Regions from separate parts of the Streptomyces flavusporus genome, predicted to be linked through region 1. Evidence: riboswitches for the same ligand, from Rfam matches in the RefSeq annotation. Region 1 holds a riboswitch; each other region holds the start of a gene.

Region 1 (3,975 bases):
ACCCTGGCGCGACCGGCCCCGCGGATGGCGTACACTGGTGTCATACCGACGCGGGGTGGAGCAGCTCGGTAGCTCGCTGGGCTCATAACCCAGAGGTCGCAGGTTCAAATCCTGTCCCCGCTACTGAAGGTCTGAGGCCGGAATCCAGTTCATGGATTCCGGCCTCAGGCGTTACCGGACATGACCGAGGGTTACCGGCATGTCATCCGGTCGGTCCATCCGGCTCGCCCCCCGCCCCCGCTCCGGAAAACCTGGACGGACGAGGCGGTGCGTGGACGTGCGTGGCGGGAGACGAGGGTGCGGCCTGCGGAGGCTGAAGGAGAGGCGCCGTACGCCCGAGGGGGCGGGCGGTTGCCTGAGGAGACGGTCCCTGGCCACGGGCTCGGCGGTGAGGCCGCGCGCCTGCAGGCCGGCCGGAGCGAGGCGCGGCGGATCTCGTACGCGCGCACCTTCGTCCGGGCGCTGCCCGCGCTGCTGCTCGTCACCGGCGGCGTCTACGACTACGTCACACCCCGCCCCTACACCGCGGCCCCCCTGTTCACCGCCGCACCCCTGGTCGCCGCCCCGCTGCTGTCCCGGCGGGCCACGATCCTCACCGGCATCGCGTCCGTCACCGTCGCGCTCGGGCTGCACATCCGGTACGGCACGGCGTTGCGCGTCGACGCGCTCACCGAGCTCGTCACCGTGACGACGGTCGCCGTGCTGGCCGTGCTCATCAATGCGCTGGTACGCCGCAGCCACGCCCGGCTCGACTCGGCGTGGAAGATCGCCGAGGCCGCCCAACGCGCGGTGCTGCCCGAACCCCTCGGGCGGATCGGCGGCTTCGACATCGCGGCACGCTACGAGGCGGCCCAGGCGGACGCCTTCATCGGCGGCGACCTGTACGCGGTGCAGGACAGCCCGCACGGCGTACGGCTCGTCGTGGGCGACGTACGGGGCAAGGGGATGGGCGCGGTGGGGGCCGTCGCCGTGGTCATCGGGGCGTTCCGGGAGGCCGCCGAGCAGGAGGCGACGCTTCAGGGGGTCGCCGAGCGGCTGGAGCGGGCGCTGACGCGCGAGGCCGCGCGGCGCGACGGCGTCGAGGCCACCGAGGGGTTCGCCACCGCCGTACTCGCCGAGCTGCCGCCCGGTGACGGGGTCGTACGGATCCTCAACCGCGGTCATCCGCCGCCGCTGCTGCTGTGTGCCGATGGCGCCGTACGTCCGCTGCCCGCCCGCGAACCCGCGCTACCGCTCGGCATGGGCGATCTGGGCGCCTGGCCGGCCCGTGTGGAGGAGTCCCGTTTTCCGGACGGGGCGATGCTGTTGCTGCACACCGACGGCCTGTCCGAGGCCCGCGACGCGCACGGCAGGTTCTACGACCCCGCGGGGCGACTGGCGGGCCGCACCTTCCGCGGACCCGGCGAGCTGCTCGGCGCTCTGGCCGAAGAAGTGCGTCGGCACTCCGGGGGCGGGATGACCGACGACATGGCTCTGCTCGCCGTACGACGACCGTAACCGGACGTGATCGGGCGAACGCCCTCCGCATAACAACTGACATACAGTCAGAAACTGTGACGCCTTTGAAGCGTGGTCAACTCGCCCGATTTTCGCCGTTCATGGGCCTGTACGTCCGGCCGGAAATCGTTAAAGATCAAGTGGAACCGCTTGGAATTCACGCCCCGCTTCTATTAACGTCCGATAACGCAGCGCGGTCGTCCCAGCCGTCACAAGAGTCGGCTCCGTGCGCACGCGCCGAATCCCGTAAGGGAACCGGGGAACCACCAACTTGGGGTGAATCGGGCGTAAGTCGCCGTGGTAGCACGGCTGATTTACGCGCGTAGGAGACCTTCCTGCTCCGAACCCGTCAGCTAACCCGGTAGGCGAGAAGGAAGGAAAGGAGTACGCCTACGTGGCGTCCAACCGGCCTGCCCCAGAAGCCCCCTTCGTGCCGCCCCAGCGCTCCGGCGACACCGTCGTCTACGGCGGGCAGCGCACCGACGAGGGTCCCTGGGAGGAGTGGAACCCCACCGCGGAGTCCCTCCGCCCCGTACGCGGCCGGCATCGCGTCTCCAAGCAGCGCGGCGGTGGACTCGCCCGCAGCTCCACGGTTCTCGGCGTCGGCGTCATAGCCGCGGTCGGCGCGGGCGGCATGGCCAGCGCGCAGACCGGCAAGCCGCCGGTGTCGATCTCGATGCCCGACCTGCCGGCCGTGGGCGCGCTGATCTCCGACGACTCCGCCGACTCCGACACCTCCGCCGAGACCGCCACCGCTCCGCTCAGCGGCCTCGGCGTGACCACCGCGGACACCGCCCAGGGCACCACCGACGCCGGTGAGGCGCTGCGCACCCGCATCATCGCCCAGGCCGAACAGCAGCAGGACCAGGTCGACACCAAGGCCGCCACCGCCGCCAAGGCCGCCGCCGAGAAGGCCGCCGCCGAAGCCGCCGCCAAGGCCGAGAAGGAGGCCGAGGCCAAGGCCGCCGCCGCGAAGGCGAAGGCCGAGGAGGAGGCCCGCCAGAAGGCCGAGGCCGAGCGCCTCGCCCAGCTGGCCAAGCAGTACGCGCTGCCCACCTCCTCGTACACCATCACCTCGAGCTTCGGTCAGGCCGGTGCCCTGTGGTCCTCCGGCTACCACACCGGCCTCGACTTCGCCGCGCCGACGGGCACGCCGCTCAAGGCCGTGCACAGCGGCACGATCACCGAGGCCGGCTGGAACGGGTCGTACGGCTACAAGACCGTCCTCACCCTCGACGACGGCACCGAGATCTGGTACGCCCACCAGTCGTCCATCAACGTCAGCGTCGGCCAGAAGGTCACCACGGGCGAGGTCATCGGGCGCGTGGGCGCCACGGGCAACGTCACCGGGGCTCACCTGCACCTCGAGGTGCACCCCGACGGTGCGGGCAGCGGCATCGACCCGCTGGCCTGGCTGCAGAGCAAGGGCCTCAACCCCTGACAGCCGCTCCTTTCGAACCCCGGCGGTCCTGACGGCAACCCCCCCGACGTCAGGGCTGCCGGTTCGCGGTGTGTGCGGAACGGCTGTTGCCGGGACCTCATGGCGCCGATCGCTCGGCGCGCCGCTACGACTGGTACGGGTTGTACGCGGGATGCCGTTGGTACTGGGGATACGGCTGGTATGCGGGATACGGTGCCGTCATCGGCCAGGGCGGCACAGCCACCGGTACCGGCGGAGCCGTGACCCGCGCCGCATACTCCAGCGCCGGCCGCGCCACCTCCCGTCGGCGCCACAGCTCCCACAGCAGTTCGCCTTCCCGTACGACGAAGTCCGCGCCGGCCCGGCCCCGGCGCCCGCGATGCCGTAGGAACGCCAGCGACGTCGCGTACGCCTCGTACTGCGCCACCGCCCGCGCGGCCGGCTTCCCCAGGTGGTGCCCGGCGTACTCCCTGGCCAGCCGGCGCGCCCGCATCGAGCCCAGCGCGAACGGCATGGCCGGTGCCAGCCAGCCGGCGGCGACATAGGCCGGCAGTTCCTCGCGCACGGTCCGCAGCTCCCGCTGCCGGGTCCAGATCACCAACCAGGTCAGCAGTCCGAACGTGGGCACCATGAACCCGCCGTACACCGCGAAGAATCCGAAGTTGCCGAAGGTCGCCGAGCCGTTCCAGAACGCGTGCATGCCCATCGCGAGCAGCAGCCCGGACAGCGGCATCAGAACGCGCCGCAGATGCTGGCGCTGCCCGGCGAGCGCCGCGATGCCGAAGCCGATGCCCGTGAGGACGGTGAAGAGGGGGTGCGCGAACGGCGACATGATGACGCGGACGAAGAAGGTCGCCGCTGTGACGGAGGCGATGCCGCTGCCGCCGGTGAGCTGGTCGGTGCCGAAGGCGGTGCCGAGGTAGAGGATGTTCTCGGTGAACGCGAACCCGGTCGCGGTGACCCCGGCGATGACGACACCGTCGACGATCCCGGTGAAGTCCCGGCGGCGGAAGAGGAAGAGCAGGAGTATGGCGGCCGCCTTCGCGGACTCCTCGACG
Region 2 (3,975 bases), 3.5 Mb from region 1:
GGACCGGGACATCTCGCTGTACATCAACTCCCCCGGCGGCTCGTTCAGCGCCATGTCGGCCGTGTACGACACGATGCGGTTCGTGGGCTGCGACGTGGAGACGATCTGCCTCGGGCAGGCCGGATCGTCCGCCGCGGTCCTGCTGGCCGCCGGCACGCCGGGCAAGCGATACGCGCTGCCCGGCGCCCGGGTGGCGGTCCGTCAGCCGAGCCTGCCCGAGCCGATCGAGGGACAGGCCAGCGATCTCGCCATCCAGGCCGAGGAGTTGGCCCGCGTCCGGGCCCGCCTGGAGGAGATGCTCGTACGGCACACGGGGCGGACTCCGGAGCAGGTCGGCGCGGACATCGAGCGGGACAAGATCCTCACCGCCCAGGAGGCGCTGGAGTACGGCCTGATCGACCGGATCATCCCCAGCCGCAAGGCCTCGCGCACCGCGTCCGGCGCGAAGTGAGCCGCGGATGCTGCCACCGGAACTTCCGCCGCTGCCCGCACTGACCCGCGCCGAGGGCGAGGTGATCGACCGTTACCTGGACGTGGTGGACCTGCTCGGCCGGATCAATCCGGCCCACGAAGGGGACACCTACCGTGGACTGCGCGCCGCCCAGGCGCTGGTGCGCAAGGCCGTCGAACTGCGCGACGCGCTCGCACTGATGCACCAGCGGGGCGAGACCGAGCTGCACGCCCCGACCCTCGCGCGGGCGCTGCGCGTCCTGGACGGCGAACGCCGCACGGCGCGGGTCATCGTTCCACCGCGCTCCGACAGTTGACGCACCCCCAGTCGGCCCGGCTCGTCAACCCTCAAGATGCCGTCTCCGGGCCGGAGTTGAAACGGACCAAAAGGCGTACCCCCGCCCGGAGTATCCGAGCATACTTTTTTGGAGCCGCTGCACTTGCGCAACAGACATGCCTCCGGGGCGGAATAGAGCATTCCAGCGCTGGTCCGGGGGCTCGCAGCACCCTTGACATCCGCTCGAACAGCAGGCTGTCCACCCGAACGGGTGAGTGGTGAGTAACAACACAAACCCCGGTTCCGTTGGGATTTTCGGACATTCGTGAGTCAAGATCCGTGACGACGACAAGACCCCGCCGCGGCGGCGGGGCGATCCGGGCGGACGCCGAGTCCTGCCGCCGCCCGGATGACGGGTCGACAGGAGTGGATCGGCAGGAGTGGAGGACCCAGGCACGACGGGTCGCCGGAGCGCATGTTCCGAGCAGCCCTTGGGGTGAAGCCGCGATGACGCGGCCGGGCCACTTCGCCAGCCCGAATCCGACAGGTCATCCTTCACAGGCGGCTGACGAAGGGTTGCGCAATGACAGCGCTCAATCGTGTCCCGTCACTCATGGCCCGGGCCGGTACGGCCTCGGCCCTCACCCTGGCCGCGGTGGGCGGCTCCGTCGTGGTTCCGGGTGTCGCCTCCGAGGCCGCTGCCGCCTCGCCGGCGCACAAGGCGCTGCAGATCGCGGCGTCGAAGAAGGGCTCCCCGTACGCGTGGGGCGCCACCGGGCCGCGCAGGTTCGACTGCTCCGGGCTCACGCTGTACTCGTACAAGAAGGCCGGCAAGAAGCTGCCTCGTACGGCTGCCCAGCAGTACAACAAGACCCGCCACATCTCGGCCAAGAACCGCAAGGCCGGCGATCTCGTGTTCTTCCACTCGGGGTCCAGCGTCTACCACGTCGGGATCTACGCCGGAAAGGGGAAGATCTGGCACGCTCCGAAGACCGGGGACGTGGTCAGGCTGCAGAAGATCTGGACGAGGAGCGTCTGGTACGGCCGGGTCTCCTGACCCCTGGGGCGCGGTGGCGGCGGTGCCCTGACGCATCGCCACCGCCCCGCCCGTGCGCCCCGGCCCGCCCTGCACCTGGAGCAGGGCCGGGACCGCCCGCGCCGTCCATGACGCACCCGGGCACGGGCGGCGCACTGCGCTGCCTGGTGGACGCGCCCTACGGCTCCTGCGGCCCCGCCGCCGGCACCGGCCGCGCGGGAACGGTCCACGGCAGTTCGACGGAGACCGTCTTGCCGCCCTCGCGGGTGGGACGCACCCGCAGCCGCCCCCCGCACTCGTTGGTCAGCCAGCGGATGATGACCATGCCGCGGCCGTTGTCCTGCTGAACGGCGGCCGGCAACCGCTTGGGGAAGCGCGGGTGACTGTCGGTCACGCCGATGCGCAGCTGTTCGTCGCGGTCGAGTTCGATGTCCACCGTGAAGGTGGGTGACTGGCCGAAGGTGTGCTGTACGGCGTTGGTGGCGAGTTCGGAGACGATGAGCCGGATGGTGTCGGCCACCTCACTGTCCGGCGCCAGGCCCCACTCCGCGAGGGTGCTGACCACGTAGCCGCGAGCCGCGGAGACCGAGGCTGGATCGCTCGGCAGAGTGACGGATGCTTCCAGATGGTCTGCCATGGCGAGGTCGTCCCTTTCCCACGGGACCGCAGTCCGACACGGAGCGGATGGTTCGAGTACGGTCCCGGACTGGTGCTTCGTCGCCAGACTGCCACTACCGCGCCGGTCACAGTGGCGATCCACCAAGATATGCATATATCTGTCGCTCGAAGCGGTGAACTCTGCGACGGCAGACCGTATTTGGGCGGCTCAGAAGGAGTAAGGAGTCTCCCATGCAGCACGGCCCCGCGGTGCGCCGTCGGAAACTTGGTGCCGAATTGCGCACACTGCGCAGCCGCGCCGGCCTCACGAGCGGCGAGGCGGCCCGGCTCGTGGGCTGGCACCAGTCGAAGGTGAGCCGGGTCGAGACCGGCGCGAGCGGGGTGAAACCGGCCGACGTGCGGTTACTCCTGGATGCCTACCGGGTGACGGACTCCCAACTCCGCGAAGTGCTCATGACGTTGGCGGACTCCGGCGGCCACGGCCGGGACCACTGGTGGCACGCCTACCGCGGGGTGCTGCCGCCCACCTACCGGGACTTCATCAGCCTGGAGTCCCAGGCGAGCGCGATGCGCACACTGGAGACCTCCGTCGTCCCCGGGCTGCTCCAGACGCCCGAGTACGCGCGTGCGGTGACCCGGGCCGCGGTGGAGGGCCTGGACGAGGACCGGCTCGACGCCCTGGTGGAGGTACGCCTGGCCCGGCAGGACGTGCTGCGTTCGCAGCCACCCCTGGCGCTGAGCGCCGTACTGGACGAGACGGTGCTGCGCCGGGAGGTCGGCGGACCGGATGTCATGGCCCGGCAGCTGGAGCGGCTGGTGGAGGCGGCCCGGCTGCCCCAAGTGCGACTCCAGGTGTTGCCGTTCGCGGCCGGAGCCCACATCGGCATCACCGGACCTTTCGTTGTCTTCTCATTTCCGAGCACTTCTGATCTGGATGTGGTTGTTCTCGACCACTTGACGAGTAGCCTCTACCTCGAGCGGAAAGAAGACGTAGAGGCCTACACCGAGGCCTTCAACGTCCTTCAGTTCCATGCCCTTTCGCCCGAGGACTCGTTGGACTACATCGCCGGGATAGGTGACGGCGCGTAAGGAGGCACCATGACCGCACTGCCTCGGAACGTACCTTCCAGCACTCGACTGCTCGGTGTGCACTGGCTGCGCAGCAGTTACAGCACCGGAGCGAACAACTGTGTGGAGACGGCCCGGCCGGACCACGGCCCGGGGGCCGGACTGCTCGCCGTGCGCGACTCCAAGGACCCGGCCGGACCCGCGCTGCTCTTCTCTCCCGAGAGCTGGGCGGGATTCACGGCCTCGTTCCGGTGAGGCGCACCGATCCCTGACCACCCCGACCAGCGTCACCTCCTGATCGAATCTGATCAGGTCCGCATCGCGTGATGCACGGCCGTGGTACGCCGACTCATGGTCGCGTTTCGCCGATCACACGTACAGCGCGTTCGATCTGGTCCCCGGAGAGGTCCGCGCGGGCCGTCAGCCGCAGCCGGGAGATGCCGTCGGGCACGGAAGGAGGCCTGAAGCAGCCCACGGCGAGCCCCGCGGCGCGGCAGTCGGCCGCCCAACGCACGGCCCCCTCCGG
Region 3 (3,975 bases), 2.5 Mb from region 1:
CAGTCTGTGCAAGGACGGGAGTCGGACCGAGGCCGCGGTCCGACGCCACCTCCGGACGGGACGAAGGACCGCTCCGGGCATGCTTCACGATATGGGAAACTGGTCTAGACAACCCTGAACACCTGAAGGGCAGCATCACATGGCTGAGCGCCGCGTCAACGTCGGCTGGGCCGAGGGCCTCCACGCCCGCCCCGCCTCCATCTTCGTCCGAGCCGCCACGGCCGCAGGCGTCCCGGTGACGATCGCCAAGGCCGGGGGCAACCCCGTCAACGCGGCCTCCATGCTGGCCGTTCTCAGCCTGGGCGCCGAGGGCGGCGAGGAGATCGTCCTGGCCTCCGACGCCGACGGCGCCGACGCGGCCCTCGACCGCCTGGCCAAGCTGGTCTCCGAGGGCCTCGAGGAGCTGCCCGAGACCGTCTGACCGCCCGCACGGCGGTCAGTGAAGCCGCGTCACCCTTCCCGGGCGGCGCGGCTTCGTCATTTCCCGCAGCGGCCTCACGCGTTTTCCACGGCGGGTGCGACGCATTCCACATGGGCATGCCTCTGACGCGCGGGCGTGAATTCCCGGCGCGCCAGAAAAGGGCAGCGGAAATGCACCGCCACCGAATATCTCCTCTTTGTATACGGCGCATATGTTAATGCCGAAGGCTGGACATGTTTACGGGGTGTTGCGAAGTCCTCACACGGTCGGTGCGATCCTGGCCGCCGGCGAACCGGAGCCGGTGCGCGGCGGTCGCGCGTTCGGTGTGCAGGGCCGTGATGGCCCGCGCGCGCTCGCCGTCGCCGCGCGCCACGGCGTCCACGATCGCGCCGTGCTCCGTCCAGGACTCCACGGGGCTGGCCGGCGCCTCCACGGCGTACATCCAGGCGATCTTGTGCCGCAGCTGGGTCAGCATCGCGATCAGCGCGGGGCTTCCGGAGGCCTGGGCGAGCGTCTCGTGGAACCAGCCGCCCAACGAGCGCAGATCCTCGCTGTTGCCCCTCTTCGCCCGCTCCTGGCCCAGCCGGACGAGACCGCGCAGGACCTTCAGGTGGGCCTCGGTGCGCCGCTGGGCGGCCCGGGCGGCGCCGAGCGGCTCCAGCAGCATGCGCATCTCCAGCAGGTCGGAGGCCTCCTGCTCGGTGGGCTCCGCGACGCACGCGCCCGCGTGCCGCCGGGTCACCACGAAGCCCTCCGCCTCCAGGGTGCGCAGGGCCTCCCGGACGGGGACGCGCGAGACGCCGTAGCGGCGCGCGAGGAGTTCCTCGGTGAGCCGGCCGCCACGCTCGTAGACACCCGCGACGATGTCGTCCCGGATCGCCGTGCACACCGAGTGCGCCGGAATACGCATGACCGACCTCCGCCTTAATCCCCGTGAAACGTCGACGATTGACGTGTGTTCAGTGACTCTATTGCAAAGAGCCGGAATTTCCGATGGCGGGCCGGAATCCATGGATATTTTTTGGACAAACAGACCCCTGAAACGCCGAAAGCCCCGGCTCGGGGAGCCAGGGCTTCGGGCAGCGCAGCCGCCTGTCGTCAGACGTTCACACCGTGCGAGCGGAGGTAGGCCAGGGGGGCGATGTCCGAGCCGTACTCGGCGGTCGTACGGGCCTCGAAGTGCAGGTGTGCTCCGGTGACGTTGCCGGTGGCGCCGGAGAGGGCGATCTGCTGTCCCGGGGTGACCGTCTGGCCGACCGAGACGGCGATGGACGACAGGTGGCCGTACTGGGTGTACGTACCGTCGTTCATCTTGATCACGACTTGATTGCCGTACGCCCCGCCCCAGCCGGCCTCGACGACAGTGCCGGAGCCGACCGCGTGGACGGGCGTGCCGCTCGCGGCGTGGAAGTCGACACCGGTGTGGCTGCCGGAGGACCACAGGGAGCCGCCGGACTGGTAGCCGGTGGAGACATAGGAGCTGGTGATCGGCAGCACATAGGTGTTGAGACGCTTGCGCTCGGCCTCACGCGCGGCCCGCTCCTTGGCCTCGCGCGCCTCCTTGGCCCGCTCCTCCGCGCGCTTCTCGGCGGCCGCTTCGGCCGCCTTCTCGGCGGCGGCCTCCTCGGCGGCCTGTCGCTGGGCGGCCGCCTGGGCATCGATCTGGTCGGCGACCGAGTCGCCGATGGTGACGACCGGCAGCAGGCCGGTCTCCTCGAGCGCCGGCTCGGCGGCGAGCGCGGGGGCGGCCAGAGTGCCGACGACGCCGGTGGTGGTGAGCGCGGCGACGCCCGCGGCGCGGGCGGTCGTGCGCTGCATCCGGCTGGGACGACGATGCTTCCCGGTGGCGCGGGTGAACGCCATGAAGTGGCTGGTCCTTTCCTTCCTTCTCGCCTACCGGGTTAGCTGACGGGTTCGGAGCAGGAAGGTCTCCTACGGACCCCCTCGCTGCGCGCGGGCGTCCGATTCACCCCAGGGACTGCATCGTTGGGTCCCCGGCTCCCCTGGCTCGCGCCGTTCGGGGACTCGGCGATGACTGTCCGGTGCCGCGGGCGCGGCGCACTGCCTGACGGACAGCCCGGAAGACGCTAAACGGGGCATCTTTCAATCCCCAAACGGAACACGGCTTTTGTAGCGCATGCCACAGGTCAGACAGGCAACCTCTCCCTCAATTGGGACATAAAGGGGCCCTGGTGACTCTTTCGTCACCAGGGCCCCTACGCGCGCGTGCCGCTGTCAGGCCTTCTACTCGGCCGTGACGACGGTGACTTCGCCGATTCCGAGGGCCGCGACAGGCTCCTTGATCTGCGCCGCATCGCCGACGAGGACGGTCACGAGACGGTCCACCGGGAAGGCGTTGACGACCGCCGCGGTGGCCTCGACGGTGCCCGTCGCGGCGAGCTGCTGGTACAGCGTCGCCTGGTAGTCGTCGGGCAGATGCTGCTCGACCTGGTCGGCCAGCGTGCTAGCGACGGCCGCCGCGGTCTCGTACTTGAGCGGCGCCACCCCGACGAGGTTCTGTACGGCGACGTCCCGCTCGGGATCGGTCAGACCCTGTTCGGCGAGCGTGCGCAGCACCGTCCAGAGGTCCTGCAGGGCGGGACCGGTGTTCGGCGTGTCGACGGAGCCGCTGATGGCGAGCATCGCGGCGCCGCTGCCGTCGGGCGCCGAGCGCAGCACCTGGCCGAACGCGCGCACGCCGTAGGTGTAGCCCTTCTCCTCGCGCAGGACACGGTCCAGGCGGGAGGTGAGGGTGCCGCCCAGGCAGTACGTGCCGAGCACCTGGGCAGGCCACACGCGGTCGTGCCGGTCGGAGCCGACGCGGCCGATCAGCAGCTGGGTCTGCACGGCGCCGGGGCGGTCCACGATGACGACCCGGCCGATGTCGTCGGCGGTCACCGGCGGCACGGGGCGCGGCTGGGCCGGGGATCCGGTCCAGGTGCCCAGGGTGTCACCGAGCAGCGCGTCGAGGTCGACGCCGGTGAGGTCGCCGACGACGACTGCGCTGGCCGTGGCGGGCCGGACGTGCTTCTCGTAGAAGGCACGTACGGCCGCGGAGTCGATGGCGGCGACCGTCTCCTCGGTGCCCTGGCGCGGCCGCGACATGCGCGAGGTCGCCGGGAACAGCTCCTTGGAGAGCTCCTTGGCGGCACGGCGGGACGGGTTGGCCAGCTCGTGCGGGATCTCGTCGAGGCGGTTGCGCACGAGCCGCTCGACCTCGCTGTCGGCGAATGCGGGCGCCCTGAGGGCGTCGGCGAGCAGGCCGAGGGCCTTGGCCAGGCGGGAGGCGGGGACCTCCAGGCTCAGACGGACGCCGGGGTGGTCGGCGTGCGAGTCGAGGGTGGCGCCGCAGCGCTCCAGCTCGGCGGCGAACTCCTCGGCGGAGTGCTTGTCGGTGCCCTCGGAGAAGGCCCGCGCCATGATCGTGGCGACGCCGTCGAGGCCGGTCGGCTCGGCGTCCAGGGGCGCGCCCAGGAGCACCTCGACGGCGACGACCTGCTGACCGGGGCGGTGGCAGCGCAGGACCGTCAGACCGTTGTCGAGCGTCCCGCGCG
Region 4 (3,975 bases), 1.1 Mb from region 1:
CCGTAGGGGTCGTGGGGGGGAGGCGCCGCCTCGGTACCGGGTCTCCGGCGATCCGCCGGCCAGGCCCCGCGATTCCGGCATGATCCGCCGGTCGGGCCCTAACCCGCGCGGTGCACCACCGCGTCGCACAGCTCGATGAGCGCCGCCTTCGCATCGCACTCCCGCAGCGGCGCAAGCGCCGACCGCGCCTCCTCCGCGTACCGCACGGTGTCCCGTCGCGCCTGCTCCAGCGCGGGGTGCGCGCGCAGCGCGGCCAGCGCCTGCGCATGCCGGGCGTCGTCCGTCAGGTCGGAGTCCAGCAGCTCGCACAGGGCGATGTCCTCGGCCAGCCCCAGCCGGGCCGCGCGCTCGCGCAGCCGCAGCACGGGCAGGGTCGCGATGCCCTCCCGCAGATCCGTCCCCGGCGTCTTCCCGGACTCGTGGGAGTCGGACGCGATGTCCAGCACGTCGTCGGCGAGCTGGAAGGCGACGCCCAGCCGTTCGCCGTACTGCGTCAGGACGTTCACGAGCGACTCGTCGGCGCCCGACATCATCGCGCCGAAGCGGCACGAGACCGCCACCAGCGACCCCGTCTTGCCGGCCAGTACGTCCAGGTAGTGCTCGACCGGGTCGCGCCCGTCCGACGGCCCGGCCGTCTCCAGGATCTGACCGGTGACCAGCCGTTCGAACGCCTCCGCCTGCACCCGCACGGCCTCCGGACCGAGGTCGGCCAGGATGTGCGAGGCACGGGCGAAGAGGAAGTCGCCGGTGAGGACCGCGACCGAGTTGCCCCAGCGGGCGTTCGCGCTCGGTACCCCGCGCCGTACCTCCGCCTCGTCCATCACGTCGTCGTGGTACAGCGTCGCGAGGTGGGTCAGCTCCACGACCACGGCCGAGGGCACGACCCCGGGCGCGTACGGGTCACCGAACTGCGCGGCGAGCATCACCAGCAGCGGGCGGAACCGCTTGCCCCCGGCCCGCACCAGGTGCTGCGCGGCCTCCGTGATGAACGGGACCTCGCTCTTGGTTGCTTCGAGCAACCCTTCCTCGACAGCCGCCAATCCGGCCTGGACATCGGCTTCCAGAGCCTGGTCCCGCACGCTCAGCCCGAACGGCCCGACGACGGTCACGAGGGGTCTCCTGTCTGCTGGTGTCTACCGGCGGTTACGCGGTTTGTCGATACGTCGCTGCCTTCACTCAAGTCAGCGTATCCGGTCACGTTTCGATCACCGAGGGCGCCCGGGGTTACAGGCCGGGCTGTATCGGATCACGAACGGTATGTTTTCGATCAGTTGATACGAGCAATTATTTATCGACTTAAGCCGAATAGGTGAGCTTTGCCCCTTGTCGCCCTCACCGCGCCGTCTCGCCTCCGGCCATTCGGGCGACCTCGACACCCATGCGTACGTCCTTACACCCTTCCCCTGCGAGATGACCCTGACCTCCAATGGGGTGATTTGCGCAGAAGGTGGAAAGGCCCCCTTCCACTGCACTTGGGAGAAGCGCATCCCATACACGGCTGACTGATAGGCACTTGAACCCATTGCCCGATTTGCCACTCTTGCACCCACGCGTGACGTGACTCACCTTCACCTGTCCACAGGTTTCACACAGCCGGCGGCCATCCGGCTTTCCCGGCTTGCGAGTTGAGCCTTGACAGATGCAAAGGATCAAGCTGACAAAACACCCAGATGAAGATCAAACAGCATGTTGCGTGAACCCGCTACTTGTTTCCGACATGTGCTCTCGCATACGTTCCGGGCCAGTCGGGCGGACGCCGAATCCTGCCGCCGCCCGGTACCACCGATGACGAGACCACTCACGCACGGCAGGAGCGGGGGACCCAGGTAAGTCGCCGCGCCGGACGTCGTACGACGCACCGGAACGGCTTGGGGTGAAGTTGCGCTCGCAAGGGCGCGGCCGGGCACCTCCCAGCCCGAACCCGACAGCTCACCTCGCAGGCGAAGGAGAGGAACAAGCCCATGCCTGCAAACGGTCAGCCCCGCACTCGCACCGCCCGCATAGCCCGCAAGCTCGTGGTCGCCGGCACCGGCGCGGCCGTGCTCGCCCTGCCGCTCATCGGTGCGAGCACCGCATCGGCCGCCACCCCCGCCGCGGTGACCGCGAAGACCGCCACCACGGCGTACTCCGACAACCTCGACGGCTGGATCCGCGAGTCGCTCGCCATCATGGCGCAGCACGGAATCCCGGGCTCCTACAACGGCATCTACCGCAACGTCATGCGCGAGTCGTCCGGCAACCCGGCCGCCATCAACAACTGGGACTCCAACGCGGCCAAGGGCACCCCGTCCAAGGGCCTGCTCCAGGTCATCGACCCGACCTTCGCCGCGTACCACGTGCCCGGCACGGCCTACGACCCGTTCGACCCGGTCGCCAACATCACCGCCGCCTGCAACTACGCGGCCGACCGCTACGGCTCGATCGACAACGTCTTCGGCGCCTACTGATCCCTTCGCGCCTACTGAATCTTCGCACCCACCGAGGGCCTGCGCCCGCCGAGCCGCTGCGGGCGCCGGCCCTCGGTGAGGAGCCGTTCGAGGACGACGGCGATGCCGTCGTCCTCGTTCGAGAGGGTGATCTCGTCGGCCACCGCCTTCAGTTCGGGGTGCGCGTTGGCCATGGCGACGCCATGGGCGGCCCAGTCGAACATCGGGATGTCGTTGGGCATGTCACCGAAGGCGATGGTGTCCTCGGGGCGCAGCCCCAGATGCCGGGCCGCCAGCGCCAACCCCGTCGCCTTGGTGATGCCGGACGGCTGAAGCTCGACCGTCCCAGGCCCCGACATGGTGACCGTCGCGAGCGAACCCACCACCGAGCGGGCCACCGACGCCAACTCGTCGTCGGACAGAGCGGGATGACGCAGCAGCACCTTGCTGATGGGCTCGCACCACAGGTCGTCACGCCGGCCGACCCGTACCGCCGGCAACGTCGGGCGCGGCATCCGATACCCCGGCTCGATGAGCGTCAGGCCATCGACGCCGTCCTGGTCGACGGCCGCATACACCGTGCCGACCTCCGCCTCGATCTTGCCGAGCGCGGTCTCGGCCAGTTCCCGGTCCAGGGTGACCGACCACAGCAGACGGTCCACGCCGACGTCGTACAACTGCGCGCCCTGCCCGCACACCGCGAGCCCCACGCCGCCCAGGAACTTCAGCAGCGGCCGCACCCTGGGCGCGGGCCGGCCCGTCACCACCAGATACCGGGCACCGGCCGCCGAGACCCGCGCGAGCGCGGTGAGCGACCGGTCGGAGACCGTGTCGTCGCCGCGCAGCAGCGTTCCGTCCAGGTCGGTGGCGATGAGGGCGTACGCGGCGCGCTCGGCATATGCGATGGGTGCGGCCATGATCAGAGAATACGGACACCACACCCACGCCGTTCATCCCCAACTCCCTTCCAATCCTCCGCTTTTCAGTGGTCCGGCCCCTCGGTGCCGGCCGTCGGGCGGGTGAAGGCGCGTTGCGGACAGCGGGTCACGGACAGCGGGATGAGGTCAGGGGTATACACGACTCCTCCATTCCGGACATTACGGACTCTTTGTGCGCTTAAGTCACTGCCCAAGACGGCCGCCGCAGCCGTAACGTGTGCCGCGACCGCATGGACCGTACGTACGAAAGTGAGGCAGCACCCCGATGCCCCCCTTCGATGTCCCCGAGGGCGACCCCTTCGGTCCGCACAACCTTCCGTACGGCGTTTTCTCACCCGCCGGGTCCACCGAACGCACCGTCGGCGTCCGCCTCGGCGACCACGTCCTCGACGCCGGCGCGGCAGCACTGGCACTCGGCTCCCCGTATGCCGCCCTGCTGGCCCGGCCCACCCTGAACCCACTGCTCGCCGCCGGCCGCACCGCCTGGTCGGACGTCCGGCGGGCGCTGACCGCCTGGGTGACGGTGCCGTCCCACCGCGAAACCCTCGCGCCCCTGATGCACCCCCTCTCCTCGGTGACCCTGCACCTGCCCTTCGAGGTCGCGGACTACG

The links. A riboswitch is a leader RNA that binds a small molecule or an ion and turns the genes downstream of it on or off. The one in region 1 is predicted to bind cyclic di-AMP.
Region 2: it holds a riboswitch for cyclic di-AMP, as region 1 does, so the genes downstream of both, ACKTSN_RS40810 (C40 family peptidase) here and ACKTSN_RS24720 (M23 family metallopeptidase) in region 1, are expected to answer to the same signal.
Region 3: it holds a riboswitch for cyclic di-AMP, as region 1 does, so the genes downstream of both, ACKTSN_RS12745 (M23 family metallopeptidase) here and ACKTSN_RS24720 (M23 family metallopeptidase) in region 1, are expected to answer to the same signal.
Region 4: it holds a riboswitch for cyclic di-AMP, as region 1 does, so the genes downstream of both, ACKTSN_RS19480 (transglycosylase SLT domain-containing protein) here and ACKTSN_RS24720 (M23 family metallopeptidase) in region 1, are expected to answer to the same signal.

The regions. Positions count from the first base shown of each region.
Region 1 covers NZ_CP176503.1:5,208,511-5,212,485, forward strand. The annotation lists tRNA gene ACKTSN_RS24710 (tRNA-Met) at 50-123, shown strand; gene ACKTSN_RS24715 (PP2C family protein-serine/threonine phosphatase) at 298-1,497, shown strand; cyclic di-AMP (ydaO/yuaA leader) riboswitch at 1,723-1,880, shown strand; gene ACKTSN_RS24720 (M23 family metallopeptidase) at 1,892-2,938, shown strand; gene ACKTSN_RS24725 (PrsW family intramembrane metalloprotease) at 3,063-3,975, opposite strand, start outside.
Region 2 covers NZ_CP176503.1:8,671,878-8,675,852, reverse strand. The annotation lists gene ACKTSN_RS40820 (ATP-dependent Clp protease proteolytic subunit) at 1-451, shown strand, start outside; gene ACKTSN_RS40815 (hypothetical protein) at 459-767, shown strand; cyclic di-AMP (ydaO/yuaA leader) riboswitch at 1,117-1,306, shown strand; gene ACKTSN_RS40810 (C40 family peptidase) at 1,311-1,784, shown strand; gene ACKTSN_RS40805 (ATP-binding protein) at 1,942-2,400, opposite strand; gene ACKTSN_RS40800 (helix-turn-helix domain-containing protein) at 2,613-3,470, shown strand; gene ACKTSN_RS40795 (DUF397 domain-containing protein) at 3,480-3,704, shown strand; gene ACKTSN_RS40790 (8-amino-7-oxononanoate synthase) at 3,799-3,975, opposite strand, start outside.
Region 3 covers NZ_CP176503.1:2,663,648-2,667,622, forward strand. The annotation lists gene ACKTSN_RS12735 (HPr family phosphocarrier protein) at 140-421, shown strand; gene ACKTSN_RS12740 (GntR family transcriptional regulator) at 636-1,331, opposite strand; gene ACKTSN_RS12745 (M23 family metallopeptidase) at 1,520-2,284, opposite strand; cyclic di-AMP (ydaO/yuaA leader) riboswitch at 2,298-2,462, opposite strand; gene ACKTSN_RS12750 (M16 family metallopeptidase) at 2,666-3,975, opposite strand, start outside.
Region 4 covers NZ_CP176503.1:4,121,712-4,125,686, forward strand. The annotation lists gene ACKTSN_RS19475 (polyprenyl synthetase family protein) at 99-1,109, opposite strand; cyclic di-AMP (ydaO/yuaA leader) riboswitch at 1,786-1,958, shown strand; gene ACKTSN_RS19480 (transglycosylase SLT domain-containing protein) at 1,962-2,447, shown strand; gene ACKTSN_RS19485 (HAD family hydrolase) at 2,459-3,343, opposite strand; gene fahA (fumarylacetoacetase) at 3,630-3,975, shown strand, end outside.